One region of the Modestobacter sp. KNN46-3 genome, then DNA from elsewhere that is predicted to be linked to it. Evidence: riboswitches for the same ligand, from Rfam matches in the RefSeq annotation. Region 1 holds a riboswitch; each other region holds the start of a gene.

Evidence for each region. Region 1 has a riboswitch for thiamine pyrophosphate ahead of thiC (phosphomethylpyrimidine synthase ThiC). Riboswitches for the same ligand answer to the same signal wherever they lie in the genome.
Region 2: linked by a shared signal. The riboswitch ahead of G5C62_RS05815 (alcohol dehydrogenase catalytic domain-containing protein) and the one ahead of thiC (phosphomethylpyrimidine synthase ThiC) in region 1 are both predicted to bind thiamine pyrophosphate.
Region 3: linked by a shared signal. The riboswitch ahead of thiM (hydroxyethylthiazole kinase) and the one ahead of thiC (phosphomethylpyrimidine synthase ThiC) in region 1 are both predicted to bind thiamine pyrophosphate.
Region 4: linked by a shared signal. The riboswitch ahead of G5C62_RS08030 (cytosine permease) and the one ahead of thiC (phosphomethylpyrimidine synthase ThiC) in region 1 are both predicted to bind thiamine pyrophosphate.

What each region holds. Positions count from the first base shown of each region.
Region 1 is NZ_JAAKGN010000001.1:127,366-130,877, reverse strand. It holds gene G5C62_RS00655 (sensor histidine kinase) at 1-395, shown strand, start outside; gene G5C62_RS00650 (response regulator transcription factor) at 392-1,042, shown strand; TPP riboswitch at 1,117-1,230, shown strand; gene thiC (phosphomethylpyrimidine synthase ThiC) at 1,224-3,020, shown strand; gene G5C62_RS00640 (YafY family protein) at 3,059-3,512, opposite strand, start outside.
Region 2 is NZ_JAAKGN010000014.1:30,288-33,799, reverse strand. It holds gene G5C62_RS05830 (acetyl-CoA C-acetyltransferase) at 1-511, opposite strand, end outside; gene G5C62_RS05825 (SDR family oxidoreductase) at 638-1,423, opposite strand; gene G5C62_RS05820 (hypothetical protein) at 1,582-1,806, shown strand; TPP riboswitch at 1,811-1,920, shown strand; gene G5C62_RS05815 (alcohol dehydrogenase catalytic domain-containing protein) at 1,911-2,921, shown strand; gene G5C62_RS05810 (MFS transporter) at 2,966-3,512, shown strand, end outside.
Region 3 is NZ_JAAKGN010000063.1:16,442-19,953, forward strand. It holds gene G5C62_RS14480 (tetratricopeptide repeat protein) at 1-55, shown strand, start outside; gene thiD (bifunctional hydroxymethylpyrimidine kinase/phosphomethylpyrimidine kinase) at 71-889, opposite strand; gene thiE (thiamine phosphate synthase) at 886-1,551, opposite strand; gene thiM (hydroxyethylthiazole kinase) at 1,548-2,342, opposite strand; TPP riboswitch at 2,336-2,429, opposite strand; gene G5C62_RS14500 (HNH endonuclease signature motif containing protein) at 2,515-3,512, shown strand, end outside.
Region 4 is NZ_JAAKGN010000024.1:24,704-28,215, forward strand. It holds gene thiO (glycine oxidase ThiO) at 1-191, opposite strand, end outside; gene thiE (thiamine phosphate synthase) at 188-814, opposite strand; gene G5C62_RS08030 (cytosine permease) at 811-2,154, opposite strand; TPP riboswitch at 2,145-2,255, opposite strand; gene G5C62_RS08035 (TenA family transcriptional regulator) at 2,315-2,923, shown strand; gene G5C62_RS08040 (TenA family protein) at 2,920-3,512, shown strand, end outside.

The DNA.
Region 1 (3,512 bases):
CGCCGTCGCTGGACGACCTCGAGGACCTGCTTGCCGGACTCCGCGACGGCGGCCTGCCCGTCGAGCTCGTGGTGGGCGGCGACGTCGACGACGTGCCCGCCGGTGTCCAGGAGCTGGCCTACCGGGTGGTCCAGGAGGGGACGACGAACGTGCTGCGGCACGCGGGCACCCCGCGGACGGTCGCCGAGGTCGTCCGCAGCGGGGACACCCTCGTCGTCCGCGTGTGCAACGAACCGGTCTCCCAGCACGACGGCCGCCCGGGCCCCGGCGGCGGCCGCGGGTTGGCCGGCCTACGGGAGCGGGCGACCGCCGTCGGCGGCACGCTCACCGCCGGACGGACGCCGGCCGGCGGGTTCGACCTGTGTGTCACCCTGCCGCTGTCGGGTGCGGCGTGACCGCCCTGCGGCTGCTGCTCGTGGACGACGACGTGCTCGTCCGCTCCGGGCTGCGGGTGATCCTGGAGAGCGAGCCCGACCTGGCCGTCGTGGGCGATGCCGGCACCGGCCGGGAGGCGCTGGCCGTCGCGGCCGACACCGATCCGGACGTCGTCCTCATGGACGTCCGGATGCCCGACATGGACGGCATCGCGGCGACCGCGGAGCTGGTCGCCCGTGACCCGCAGCGCCCCCGCGTGCTGGTCCTGACCACGTTCGAGGACGACGACTACCTGTTCCGTTCGCTGCAGGCCGGGGCGAGCGGCTTCGCGCTGAAGCGGTCGGAGCCGGACTCGCTCGTCGACGCCATCCGGGTCGTCGCCCGGGGGACGACCCTGGTGCTCCCGGACCTGACCCGGCGGCTCATCGCCTCGCACGCGCCCTCCCGCGCCCGAGGGCCGGCCGCACTGCCGGAGCTGACCGGCCGCGAGGCCGACGTGCTGCGGCTGGTGGCGGGCGGGCTGTCCAACGCCGAGATCGCCACCGAGCTGTTCCTCAGCCGCGAGACGGTGAAGACGCACGTCAGCAGCGTGCTGCTCAAGCTCCGTGCGCGGGACCGCACTCAGGCGGTCATCGCTGCCTACGAGAGCGGCTTCATGACCGGCTGATCGCCCCCCGTCGTCCGATCCCCGACCGCGCCGGGTCAGGGCTGGGCAGGAGCACCCGCTTGGGCCTAGGGTCCGTGTCGACCCGCGGGAGCCTCGCGTACCGAGGCTGAGAGGGCGGCAGGACCGGCCGCTGACCGTTCGCACCTGATCCGGTTAACACCGGCGTAGGGAGGAACCCCTGATGACGGACGTCCAGCACCGGCCACAGACCGAGGGCACCGAGTTCCCCGGCTCCCGCAAGACCCACCTGCAGGGCAGCCGCCCGGACCTGCGGGTCCCGATGCGCGAGGTGCAGCTGTCCACCGGCGACAGCGTGGTGCTCTACGACACCTCGGGCCCGTACACCGACCCGGCGGTGCACACCGACATCCGGGCCGGGCTGCCCCGGCACCGGGAGGACTGGATCACCGAGCGCGCCGACACGGAGAGCTACGAGGGCCGCGCGGTGCAGCCGGTGGACAACGGGCGCCGCCCGGGTGACACCCGGGACCTGGACAGCGTCTTCGCTGCCGCCCACCGTCCCCGCCGCGGCCTGCCGGGGACGACGGTCACCCAGCTCGCCTACGCCCGCCGCGGCCAGGTCACCCCCGAGATGGAGTTCGTGGCGCTGCGGGAGGGGGTCTCCGTCGAGCACGTCCGCAGCGAGATCGCCCGCGGCCGCGCGGTGCTGCCGGCCAACGTGAACCACCCGGAGTCCGAGCCGATGGCGATCGGCCGCAACCTGCTCGTCAAGATCAACGCCAACATCGGCAACAGTGCGGTCGCCTCCTCCATCGAGGAGGAGGTGGACAAGATGACCTGGGCCACCCGCTGGGGCGCCGACACCGTCATGGACCTCTCGACCGGCCGCAACATCCACACCACCCGGGAGTGGATCATCCGCAACAGCGCCGTCCCGATCGGCACCGTGCCCATCTACCAGGCGCTGGAGAAGGTGAACGGCAAGGCCGAGGACCTGTCCTGGGAGGCCTACCGGGACACGCTCGTGGAGCAGTTCGAACAGGGCGTCGACTACGTCACCGTGCACGCCGGGGTGCTGCTGCGCTACGTCCCGCTGGCGGCGAACCGGAAGACCGGCATCGTGTCCCGCGGCGGCTCGATCATGGCGGCCTGGTGCCTGGCCCACCACCAGGAGAACTTCCTCTACACGCACTTCCGCGAGATGTGCGAACTGATGGCCGCCTACGACGTCACCTTCTCCCTCGGCGACGGCCTCCGCCCCGGGTGCATCGCCGACGCCAACGACGAGGCCCAGTTCAGCGAGCTGCGCACGTTGGGTGAGCTGACCCGGATCGCCTGGGAACACGATGTCCAGGTGATGGTCGAGGGTCCGGGGCACGTGCCGATGAACAAGATCAAGGAGAACATGGACCTCCAGTTGGAGGTCTGCGACGAGGCGCCGTTCTACACCCTGGGCCCGCTGACCACCGACATCGCGCCGGGCTACGACCACATCACCAGCGCCATCGGCGCGGCGATGATCGGCTGGTACGGCACCGCGATGCTCTGCTACGTCACCCCCAAGGAGCACCTGGGGCTGCCGGACCGGGACGACGTCAAGGACGGCGTCATCACCTACAAGATTGCCGCCCACGCCGCGGACCTGGCCAAGGGGCACCCCGGGGCGCAGGCCTGGGACGACGCACTGTCCGACGCGCGGTTCGAGTTCCGCTGGACCGACCAGTTCAACCTCTCCCTTGACCCGACGACGGCCCGCGACTTCCACGACGAGACGCTGCCGGCCGGTGCGGCCAAGACCGCGCACTTCTGCTCGATGTGCGGCCCGCACTTCTGCTCCATGCGGATCAGCCAGGACGTGCGGGCCTACGCCGCGGCCAAGGGCGTCGCCGCGGACGAGGCGCTCCAGCTGGGGATGGCGGAGAAGTCCGCCGAGTTTATGGACGAAGGCGCCCGGGTCTACCTCCCCGTCGTCGACCTGTCGGAGGCCGTCACCTCGACCACACCCACGGACGACTGACGCGGCCGCCCGCGGACCACTGCGTCCGCGGGCGGCCGTCAGTCGATCTCGCCCGTGCGTGCGTCAGCCGGGAGCTCGGCGATCGCAGCCGCACAGCGCTGCGACTGCCGGTGCAGGGCCGCGGTGAGCTCCGGAGGCCCGTCGAGCACTGTGAAGTCGGCGTCGACCGAGGTGAGCATCCACACCAGGGTGGTGGGGTCGTCGGCGCCGACGGTGAACAGGCAGCTGGCAGCATCGACGGCCGTCACCACCCCCATGCCCGGCCAGACCTTGTCGGCGACCGCCGCCGCCGGCTCGTGCAGCCGCACCGTCGCCCGGTACGGCCAGGTCCGGGCCGACAGCTGACGGGACAGCCAGGCGACGACGTCACCGTCCGGCGGCTCCCGCGGGGTGAACCGCGAGCCGTTGGGCGACCGCGGGGACATCCGGTCGGCACGGAAGCTGCGCCAGTCGCGGCGGTCGGGGTCCCAGGCGACCAGGTACCAGCTCCGG
Region 2 (3,512 bases), on a different contig from region 1:
CACGACGGACGTTCTCCGCGGTCTCCAGCATGCCGCCGGGCACGGGGTGGTGGAGGCCACCGGCGGTCTCCCGGGCCCGCGCCAGCCGGTCGTGCAGCATGACGCCGTCGCCCTTGGCCCCGCTGCGCAGCCCCAGTGCGTAGTGCTCGACGTTGCTCATCGACTCCACCCCACCGGCGACGACGACCTTGCCGGCGCCGGCCGCCACCTGCATCGCGGCGTAGATGACGGCCTGCAGGCCGGATCCGCAGCGCCGGTCGATCTGCAGGCCGGGGACCTGCACGCCCAGGCCGGCGTCCAGGGCGGCGATCCGGCCGATCGCCGGGTTCTCACCGCTGGGGCTGCAGTTGCCGAGGATGACGTCGTCGACCTCGCCCTCCCCCAGCCCGGTCCGCTCCACCAGGCCCCGCAGCGCGGTGGCGGCGAGCTCGTTGGCGGACAGACCGGCGAAGACCCCGCCGAAGCGACCGACGGGAGTGCGGACCGGGGAACAGATGACGACGTCGTCCATGCCCCGACTCTGCCAGCTCTGCCCCGGCTCGGTGCAGCGGAGCCGACCACTCACCGGAAGCCGGCGTCGCCCGGGACGCCGACGACGCCCCTGCCCGCGGACCGGGAGGGGCGTCGTCGGAGCGGGTCAGTCGCGCGGCTTCGCCATCGCCTCGTGCGCGGAGCTCTTGAGCGAGTCGGGGAGCACCTTGTTGGCCGCGCCCTGCACCTTGGTCCTCAGCGAGGCGGCGAGCACCTTCTCCTCCCCGGCCATCAGCGCCTCGAAGCCCTGCGCGGCGACCTCCGCCGGGTCGTCCTTGGGGCCCTGGCCGATGGCGGTGTCCTCCAGGTCGGCCCGGGCGAAGAACTCGGTGTCCGTGGGGCCGGGCATCAGCGCGGTGATCGTGACGGCGGAGTCCTTGAGCTCCTGCTGCACGGCCTCGGTCAGCGACTGGACGAAGGACTTCGAGGCGTTGTAGACCGGCTGGTACGCGCCGGGCATGGTCGCCGCGATCGAGGAGGTCACCAGCACCCGGCCCGCGTTGCGACCGGTCATCTGCACGAGGACCAGCTTCAGCAGCGCGGCGGTGGAGACCACGTTGAGCTGCATGACCTCCAGGTCGTCGGCCCAGTCGGTGTCGACGAACGCACCGCCACGGCCGACACCGGCGTTGAGCGCGGCGGCGTCCAGCGGGCGGCCGAGGCCCTGCACCCGGGTCCACAGCTGTTCGATCCCGCCGGGGGTGCGCAGGTCGGCCTGGACGGCGGTCACCTCGGCGCCCTCGGCGCGCAGCTTCGCGGCCGCCGTGTCGATCGTCGGGTCCTCGGCGTCGATCACCAGGTCGAAGCCGTGCTGGGCGAACTGCTTGGCGAGCTCGAACCCGATCCCGCTGGAGGCGCCGGTGACGAGGGCGAGGGGCTTGGTGTCGGTCATGCACCTCGCCCTACCCGCCCCCCGGGCCGGGTGCACCCACCGCGACCTCCTTTCCGGCCGCGGGGGCTGGTGGCCGCACCCGGGGTCAGGGGGTGCGGCCGGACCGACCCTCGCACCCCCTGCTGACGGTTTCCTGTGCGTCGGCTCAGACTCGGCCCATGACCGAGGACGCAGGGCCGGCCGGGGACGCCGGCGTGATCTGTTCGGCGAAGGGCTGCCGGGAGCCGGCGACCGTCGTCCTGGTGTGGAACAACCCGAAGGTGCACACCCCCGACCGGGAGAAGACCTGGACGGCGTGCGAGGCGCACCGCGAGCAGCTCTCCCACCACCTGGCGATCCGGTCGTTCCTGCGCCGGGTCGAGCCGGTCGCCCCGCTGCGGTAGCTTCAGCGGCGCACACGGGAGCCCGGGCGCGGGCTGAGAAGGCGGACGACCACCGCCGACCGTCCACACCTGATCCGGTTCATGCCGGCGGAGGGAGCTGCTCGATGCTCGCTGCCCGTTTCCACGCACCTGGCCGACCCCTGGCCCTGGACGACGTCCCGGTGCCCGAACCCGCCCCCGACGAGGTGCGGGTGCGGGTGCGCGCGGCCGGGGTCTGCGGCACCGAACTGCACTTCACCGACGGCCTGTACGCGCCGTCCCGGACGCCGATGACGCTGGGCCACGAGGCCGCGGGCACGGTCGACGCGGTCGGGTCGGCCGTCACCGGCTGGGCCGAGGGCGACCGGGTCGCCGTCTACTACTACCTCTTCTGCGGCAGCTGCCGCTGGTGCCTGCGCGGTCGGCAGAACCTGTGCCTCACCCCGCGCGGGGTGCTGGCCTTCGCCGCGGACGGCGCCTTCGCCGAGCAGCTGGTGGTGCCGGCGCACTGCCTGGTCCGGCTGCCCGACGAACTGCCGTTCGAGGCTGCCGCACCGCTGTGCTGCGCGGGCACGACCGCGGTGCACGCGCTCACCGAGGCCGCGGTCGAGCCCGGTGACGTGGTCGTCGTGCTCGGCGCGGGCGGGGTCGGGCTGGCCGCGGTGCAGGAGGCCCGACGACGCGGCGGCGTGGTCGTGGCCGTCAGCCGGGACGACGCCCGCCGGTCGGCTGCCCGGTCCGCCGGAGCGGTGGCCGCGGTCTCCCCCGCCGAACTCGCCGGCACCGTGGCCCGGCTGTCCGGCGGGCAGGGCGCCGACGTCGTCGTGGAGCTCGCCGGGGTGACGGCGACCCTCGAGCTGGCGACGGCGGTGCTCGGTCGCCGCGGGCGGCTGGTGCTGGTCGGGTACAGCGCCGACGCACTGACGGTGAGCCCGCTGGGGATGGTGGTCGCCGAGCAGCGGGTCATCGCCAGCGTGGGCAACACGCTGGCCGAGCTGGAGCAGGCGGTGGCGCTGGCCGCGGCCGGGCAGCTGGCGCCGCCGGTGGCGGGCACGCTGCCGCTGACCCAGGTGAACGAGGCGCTGGACCGGCTGCGCAGGGGGGACGTCGCAGGGCGGCTCGTGCTCACCCCCTGACGCCCCGCAGCGGTGTCCCGGGCCGCGTGTGAGGATCGGCGCTCGTGCGACATCGCAGCAAGGACGCCCCCCTCCCCCGCGAGGTCGGCGTCCTGGCGATCGTCGCCTTCGTCGTCGCCCTCGGCTTCGGCATCGTCGCCCCGGCGATCCCGCTGTTCGTCCGCGACTACGGGGTCGGCACCACCGCCGTCGGGTTCGCCGTCAGCGCGTTCGCCTTCTTCCGGTTCGTCTCCGCCTTCGCCGGGGGCTCCCTCGTCGAGCGGATCGGCGAGCGCGCCGTGCTCGCCGCCGGGCTGGCGATCGTCGCGGTCGCCACCGCCGCGGCCGCCCTGGCCGGCAACTTCCCGCTCTTCGTCGCCCTGCGCGCGGCCGGCGGGATCGGCAGCGCGATGTTCACCGTGGCCGCCCTCTCGCTGCTGCTGCGCACGGCACCGGCGGCCCAGCGCGGCCGGGCTGCGGCCACCTACCAGGGCGGTTTCATCCTCGGCGGCATCGCCGGCCCGGCGGCCGGCGGGTTCCTCGCCGAGGTCTCCCCGCGGCTGCCGTTCTTCGTCTACGGCGGCTTCCTGCTGGTCGCGGGGGTGGTCGCGC
Region 3 (3,512 bases), on a different contig from region 1:
CGGCGGCGACGAGCTGGCCGCCCGGGTGCTGCGCGAGGTCCTCGGCGACAGCTGAGTCAGCGGGTTCGGCTCACCAGCGGCCGGCGAAGTGGTGCACCGGCCCGTGCCCGGAGCCGACGCCGAGGGACTCCCCGGCCTCGAGCGCGGCCTGCAGGTAGTCCCGAGCCCCGTCGACCAGCGGCGCCCAGTCCAGGTCGTCCCCCGCGAGCCGTGCGCGGGCGGCCAGCGCCGCGAGCGCTGAGGACAGCGTGCAGCCGGTGCCGTGGGTTGACGTCGTCGCCACCCGCGGCCGCCGGGTCTCCAGCACCCCGGCCGCCGTCGCCAGCACGTCGACGCTCTCGTCCCCGCCCAGGTGCCCGCCCTTGAGCAGCACCGCCGCCGGCCCGAGCTCCAGCAGCGCGCGGGCCTGCGGGGCCAGCTCCTCGACCGTCGTCGCGGGTGCCACGTCCAGCAGGGCCGCGGCCTCGGGCACGTTCGGGGTGAGCAGGTCCGTGACCGGCAGCAGGTCGGTGCGGACGGCGTCCACTGCCTCCACCGAGATCAGCCGGTCACCGCTGGTCGCCACCATCACCGGATCGCAGACCACGGGACCGCCCGGGCGGTCGGCCAGCGCGGCGGCGACCGTCCGCACGACGTCGGCGGTGCCCAGCATGCCGAGCTTGGTGGCATGCACGGTCACGTCGTCCAGCAGGGTGGCCAGCTGCGCGCCGACGAAGTCGGCCGGCACCGGGTGCACCCCGGTCACCCCGCGGGTGTTCTGCGCGGTGAGTGCGGTGAGCACCGCGGTGCCGTAGACGCCGAGCGCGCTGAAGGTCTTCAGGTCGGCCTGGATGCCGGCGCCGCCGCTGGGATCGCTGCCGGCCACGGTCAGGGCCACTGCTGCGCTCATCGGGCCACCAGCTCCCCGGCCATCGCGGCGCGCAGTGTGCGGGCGGCCGCCGCCGGGTCGGCGGCGGCGCAGATGTCGGAGACCACGCAGATGCCGTCGACCCCGGTTCCGGCCACCGCGGCGGCCGTGGCGGCGGAGATGCCTCCGATGGCCACCGACAGCAGGCCCCCGGCGCGGGCGCGGGCGGCCAGTGCTCGGGTGCCGTCGAGCTCCAGGGCGGCACCGGCGTCCGGCTTGGTGGGGGTCGACCAGACCGGGCTGAGGCCGACCAGGTCGGCGGTGCCGGCCGGGAGGGCGAGCACGTCGTCCAGCTCGGCCGCGCTGCCGACGGAGACGCCGATCAGGACGTCGGGGCCCAGCAGCGTCCGGACGTCGGTGGCCGGCAGGTCGTCCTGGCCCACGTGCACGCCGTCGGCCCCGGTGAGCAGCGCGACGTCGACGGCGTCGTTGACGACCAGCCGCACGTGCGGGGTCGGCCGGAGCACCTCCTGCACCGCGCGGGTGAGGGCCAGCAGGTCGCGCCGGCCGGCGGTCTTGTCCCGCACCTGGACGGCGGTCACCCCACCGGAGACGGCGGCGGCGACCACCTCGGGCACCGACCGGGGCGCGCAGAGCAGCGTGTCGGTGACCAGGTAGAGCCGCGGGTCGAAGCCGGCCCTCATGCGCTGCGGACGTCGGCGCGGGCGAGTGCGTCGCCGTCGACCGCGTCCAGCGCGTCCAGCCACAGCGCGGCGAACGTGCCCGGCCCGGCGGCGAGCCCGGCGGCGGCCTCGGCGGCCAGCGCCACGTGCGCGTGGGCGGCGACCACGGCGGTGAGCGGGTCACCGGTGGTGGCGGCGTAGGCGGCGACGATGCCGCCGAGCGCGCAGCCGGCGCCGGTGGTGCGGGTGAGCAGCGGCGACCCGCCGCCCACCCGGACGACCCGTTCCCCGTCGGTGACGACGTCGACCGGGCCGCTGACCGCGACGACGCCGCCGGTCCGGCGGGCCAGCTCCTGCGCCGTCTCCAGCGCGGCCTCCGGGGAGTCGGTGCTCTCCACGCCGCGGCCGCCCTTGCCGGCGCCGGCCAGGGCCAGCACCTCCGAGGCGTTGCCCCGGACGACGGTCGGGCGCAGCTCGACCAGGTCGGCGGCGAGCTCGGTGCGGAAGGTGAGCCCGCCGACGGCCACCGGGTCCAGCACCCACGGGGTGCCCACCTCGCCGGCGGTGCGGGCGGCGAGCCGCATCGCCTCGGCGGTGCGCTGCTGCACCGTGCCCACGTTGACCAGCACCGCGGAGGCGACGGCGGCGAACTCGCCGGCCTCGGCCGGGTCGTCGACCATGGCCGGTGCAGCGCCGATCGCCAGCAGCGCGTTGGCGGTGATCGTCTGCACGACCGTGTTGGTCAGGCAGTGCACCAGGGGTGCGGAGTCGCGCAGCGCCGTGCCGGCGGCGCGCAGATCGATGGCGTCCATCGCCGTGACATCCCTTCGCCAGTACCAACTGGAGCAGGTTCGACGGGTGTGCTCTCAGTCCCCGGTGGGACACCCCGTGTCAGCTCCCGACGCTAACACCGCTCCCGGCGGCCCTTCCACCGACGGGTCGCTGAGCTGCGGTTCTGTCGTACCCGGGTGCCAGCGTCGCGGCATGGGTGCAGTCGTGGCGGTGCAGGACGTGTCTGGGTTCGACGTGACGGAGCTCGACCTGACGGGTCAGCGGTCGGTCGAGGAGCTGGCCCGGGAGATCCGGTCGGGGGCGGTGCGGCTGGCAGCGGCGACCGCTGCCTGGCTGCGGCTGGTCGCGGAGTTCGACGCCCGCGAGGGCTGGGGCGAGGTCGGCGTGCAGAGCTGTGCGCACTGGCTGGCCTGGCAGTGCGGGATGAGCCCGGGTGCCGCGCGGGAGCACGTGCGGGTCGCCCGGGCGCTGGGCTCGCTGCCGGTGACGGCGGAGGCGTTCGCCGCGGGGCGGTTGTCGTACTCCAAGGTGCGGGCGATCAGCCGGGTGGCAGACGCCGGCACCGAGGTCGAGCTGGTCGAGCTGGCGCGGCACGCCACGGCGTCCCAGGTGGAGCGGGTGGTGCGCGCCTGGCGCCGGTCGGACGCCGTCGACGAGGAGCTGGTCGCGGAGAAGCGGTCCTTCCAGTGGCACTGGGACGCCGACGGGATGCTCGTGCTGCAGGTCCGGATGGACGGCGAGGCCGGCGCGGCGCTGCTGGCGTCGGTCGAGTCGCTGGCCGAGCGCGACGCCCGCCGGGAACGCGCCGCCACGACCCGGGCCGCTGCCGCCGCCGACTGCCCGGCGGACCCTGAGACGTTCCCGCGGGAACGGATGAGCGCGCGTCGCTGCCGGGCGCTGGCCCAGCTGGCCGAGGTCGCCGCCGACACCGGGCGACGGGCGGGCGACCCGCCGCGCCGGGAGGTGGTGGTGCACGTGGACGCCGACGTCCTGGCCGACGACGCCGCCGCGGGGCGGGCGCACCTGGAGGGCGGCCCGGCGCTCACCCCGGCGCAGGTGCGGCGGATGGCCTGCGAGGCGGCGCTGACGGTGATCGTCGAGCGGAACGGTCAGCCGCTCGCGCTCGGACGGCGCCGGCGGCTGGCCACCGTGACGCAGCGGCGGGCGCTGCTGGCCCGGGACGGCGGCTG
Region 4 (3,512 bases), on a different contig from region 1:
AGGCACAGCCGCAGGAGCGCCTCCTCCCCGTAGGCGGCCTCGGTGACCGGCGCGAGCATCCCGGCGGCGGCCGCCGAGGCGCCGGCGCCGGGGGCGTCGTCGACGACGGCGACCGACAGGCCGCGCTGCGCCGCCCGCCAGGCCACCGACAGCCCGATCAGCCCACCGCCGGCCACCGCCACGTCGATCACCGGGCGTCCGCCAGTGCCCGCAGCAGCTCCGCCGTCGCGGCTCCCGGGTCAGCGGCGGCGGTGACCGCACCGACCACCGCGACCCCGGTCGCGCCAGCGGCCAGCAGCTCGCCGACCCGCGCCGCGGTGACCCCGCCGATGGCGATCACCGGCACCGGCACCGCGGCGGCCACGGCGCCGACCCCGGCGACCCCGATCGGGTCGGGGAGCCCCGTCTTGGTGGTGGTGGCGAAGGCCGGGCCGACGCCCAGGTAGTCCGCCCCCTCGGCCACCAGCTGCCGGGCCAGCTCCGGGTCGCGCGCCGTGCCGCCGAGGAGGTGCCCCGGCCCGGCGACCCGCCGGGCGGCGGCGAGCGGGAGGTCGCCGGCGCCGAGGTGTGTCCCGTCGGCGCCGACGGCGAGGGCGACGTCCACCCGGTCGTTGACCAGGCACGTCGTGCCCGCGGACCGGCAGAGCTCGACCACGGCCCGGGCGAAGTCGTGCAGCACCCGGTCGCTGCAGCCCTTCGCCCGCACCTGCACCACCGGCGCACCGGCGGCCACCGCGGCGGCGATCGCGGCCAGCGCGGCCGGTCCGCCGTCGGCGTCGGTGAGCACGTGCAGCTGGCCCAGCGGGGAGGTCATGCCCGTTGCCGCCCGCGGCGGGCGCCGAGCAGCGCGATCACCGCGGTGAGGGACGCCGCCACGGCCAGGCTGATCAGCGAGGCCGACCAGCCGTTGGCCGGGTCGATGCCCAGGTCGGCCTGCCGCGCGGTCCACCAGGTGGTCCAGCCGGCGCCGACGCCGGAGAAGAAGGTCGGCAGGGTCAGCTGGTAGGCGACGAACCCGGCCAGCCACGGCAGCAGGTACACCAGCCGGGCCGGGGCGGTGTCCGAGGTGTCCCACCGGCCGGGGGCGCTCAGCGCGTAGGCGACCAGGAAGACGCCGATCAGCGGCACGAAAACCGCGCCGATCAGGAAGAGGAACGGCTCGTAGGCGACGATGTCGAAGCTCAGCGCGAGCAGGGTGGCGGTGGCACCGACGCCCAGCGCGAGCAGCCGGCGGTCCAGCCGGGCCACCACGTTCTGCGCCGACACGGCCGTGGAGTAGACGTTCGCGAACGCCTCGTCGAGTTCCACCGTGATGAGCACCAGCACCGCCAACGCCCCCAGCGGCACGGCCAGCAGCGCGTCGATGACGTCCAGCCCGGAGCTGCCGTAGGCCGCCAGCGCCAGCACACCGAGGGTGAACATCGCGACGGTGGCCAGGCCGTAGCCCAGGGCGGCGCTGGTGCCGGCGACCCGGCCGCTGCGCACGTGCCGGGTGTAGTCGGCGGCGAGCGGGAACCAGGAGATCGGCAGGGCGATCACGATGTCGGTCGCCGTCCAGAACGACGCGGCGCCGCCGCCGTCCAGGGCCGCCCGCGGCTCGGACAGCACCTCGACGAACAGGTAGGCGATCGCGGCCAGCGCCGCCCACACCGCGTACCGGGACAGCACCCGGACCACACCCAATGGCCGCAGCGCCATCGCGGTGGCCAGCACGCCGGCGACCAGCACGAACGGCCAGCGTGGCGCGTCCAGCACCCGGGACGCCGCCTCGGCGATGATCACGATCTCGAAGGTGGCCCAGCCGATGCACTGCACCAGGTTCAGCGCGGTCGGCAGGTAGGAGGCCCGCCGGCCGAGGAGGCCGCGCAGCAGCACCATCCCCGGCACCCCCTCGCGGGCACCGGCGGCGGCGGCCAGCCCCAGCAGCGAGGCGCCGATCACCGCGCCGACGACGATCGCGCCGAGCGTGACCGACAGCGGCTGCCCGGGCAGGACGACGTAGACGGCGGCCACCGGCAGCAGCAGGCTGATGCCCAGGTTGCCCCACAGGCCCGCGGACTCGCGGAAGCCCAGCGTGCGGGCCGGCGGCTCGGTCAGGGTCAGTGGTGCGTCCCCGTGGGACGCGCTGGTGTGGACGGTTCCGGACGTGCTCAACACGGGCTCCCTACGCCGGCATTACCCGGTCAGGTTCCAGCGGTCGGCGGCGCGTCAGCCGCCCTCTCAGCCCGGTCCTCCGAGCTCCCGCACATGGCTCGACGCCATGACGGGGCCACCATAACCACCGTGTGCAACGCCACCTCGTAGAGTCCGCGCCGTGCCGGTCGCCGAGCTGCTGCAACGCCATCCCGAGATCTGGCGCGGGGCCACCGCGCACCCGTTCCTGACCGCGGTGCGTGACGGGTCGCTGCCCGCCGGCGCCTTCGACACCTGGCTGGTGCAGGACGCGCGCTTCGTCGCCGACCTGCTGCGCTTCCAGGCCCGGCTGCTGGCCCGCGCACCGCGGCCCGCGCAGGCGGTGCTGGCCGGGGGCCTGGTCGCGCTGGTCGAGGAGCTGGCCTGGTTCGAGGAGCAGGCGGCCGACCGCGGCCTGGTCCTCACCGCCCCCGCGCTGCCCGCCACCACGGCCTACGCCGAGCTGCTGCAGCGGCTGGACGCCGCCGAGGTGCCGGTCGCGCTGACGGCGCTGTGGACCATCGAGCGCACGTACCTCGACGCCTGGACCACCGCGCTGCCCGGGGCCCCGGCCTACCGCGAGTTCGTCGAGCACTGGACCGTGCCGGGCTTCGCCGGTTACGTCGCCGGCCTCGAGGCGGCGGCCGACGCGGTCGGCGGGGGCAGGGACGCGGTCTTCCTCGACGTCGTCGCCGCCGAGGTGGCCTTCTGGGACATGGCAGTCGGGGACGCGTCGGTGCAGTCGGCATGAGCCTCGCCGCCGGGCTCCGGGCCGAGAACGCCGACCTCGCCGCCGTCGCGCTGGCGCACCCGTTCGTGCAGGGCATCGCCGACGGGACCCTGCCGAGCGAGCGGTTCGCCGGCTATGTCGCCCAGGACGCGTTCTTCCTCGAGTCCTTCGCCCGCGCCTACGCGCTCGGCGCCGCGTACAGCCCCGACCGGGCGGCCCTGGACGTCTTCGCCGATCTGCTCGCCGGCGTCCGCGAGGAGCTGCGGCTGCACGAGGGCTACGCGGCGCGCTGGGGCATCGACCTGACCCTGGTCGAGCCGCTGCCGGCCACGCTGGCCTACACCGAGTTCCTGCTCGCCACGGCGGCCCTGGGCGGGGCAGGGCTGACCTGTGCGGCGATGACGCCGTGCATGCGGCTGTACGCCCACCTCGGGCAGTCGCTGGCCGGCCGGCCCGCCACCCCGTACACCGAGTGGGTCACCACCTACGCCGACCCGGCCTTCGAGGAGCTGGCGGCGACGCTGGAAGGGCTGCTGGACGACACGGCGGCCGACACCCCCGCGGTGCGGCGCGCCTACCGCCGGGCCATGGAGCTGGAGATCGGCTTCTT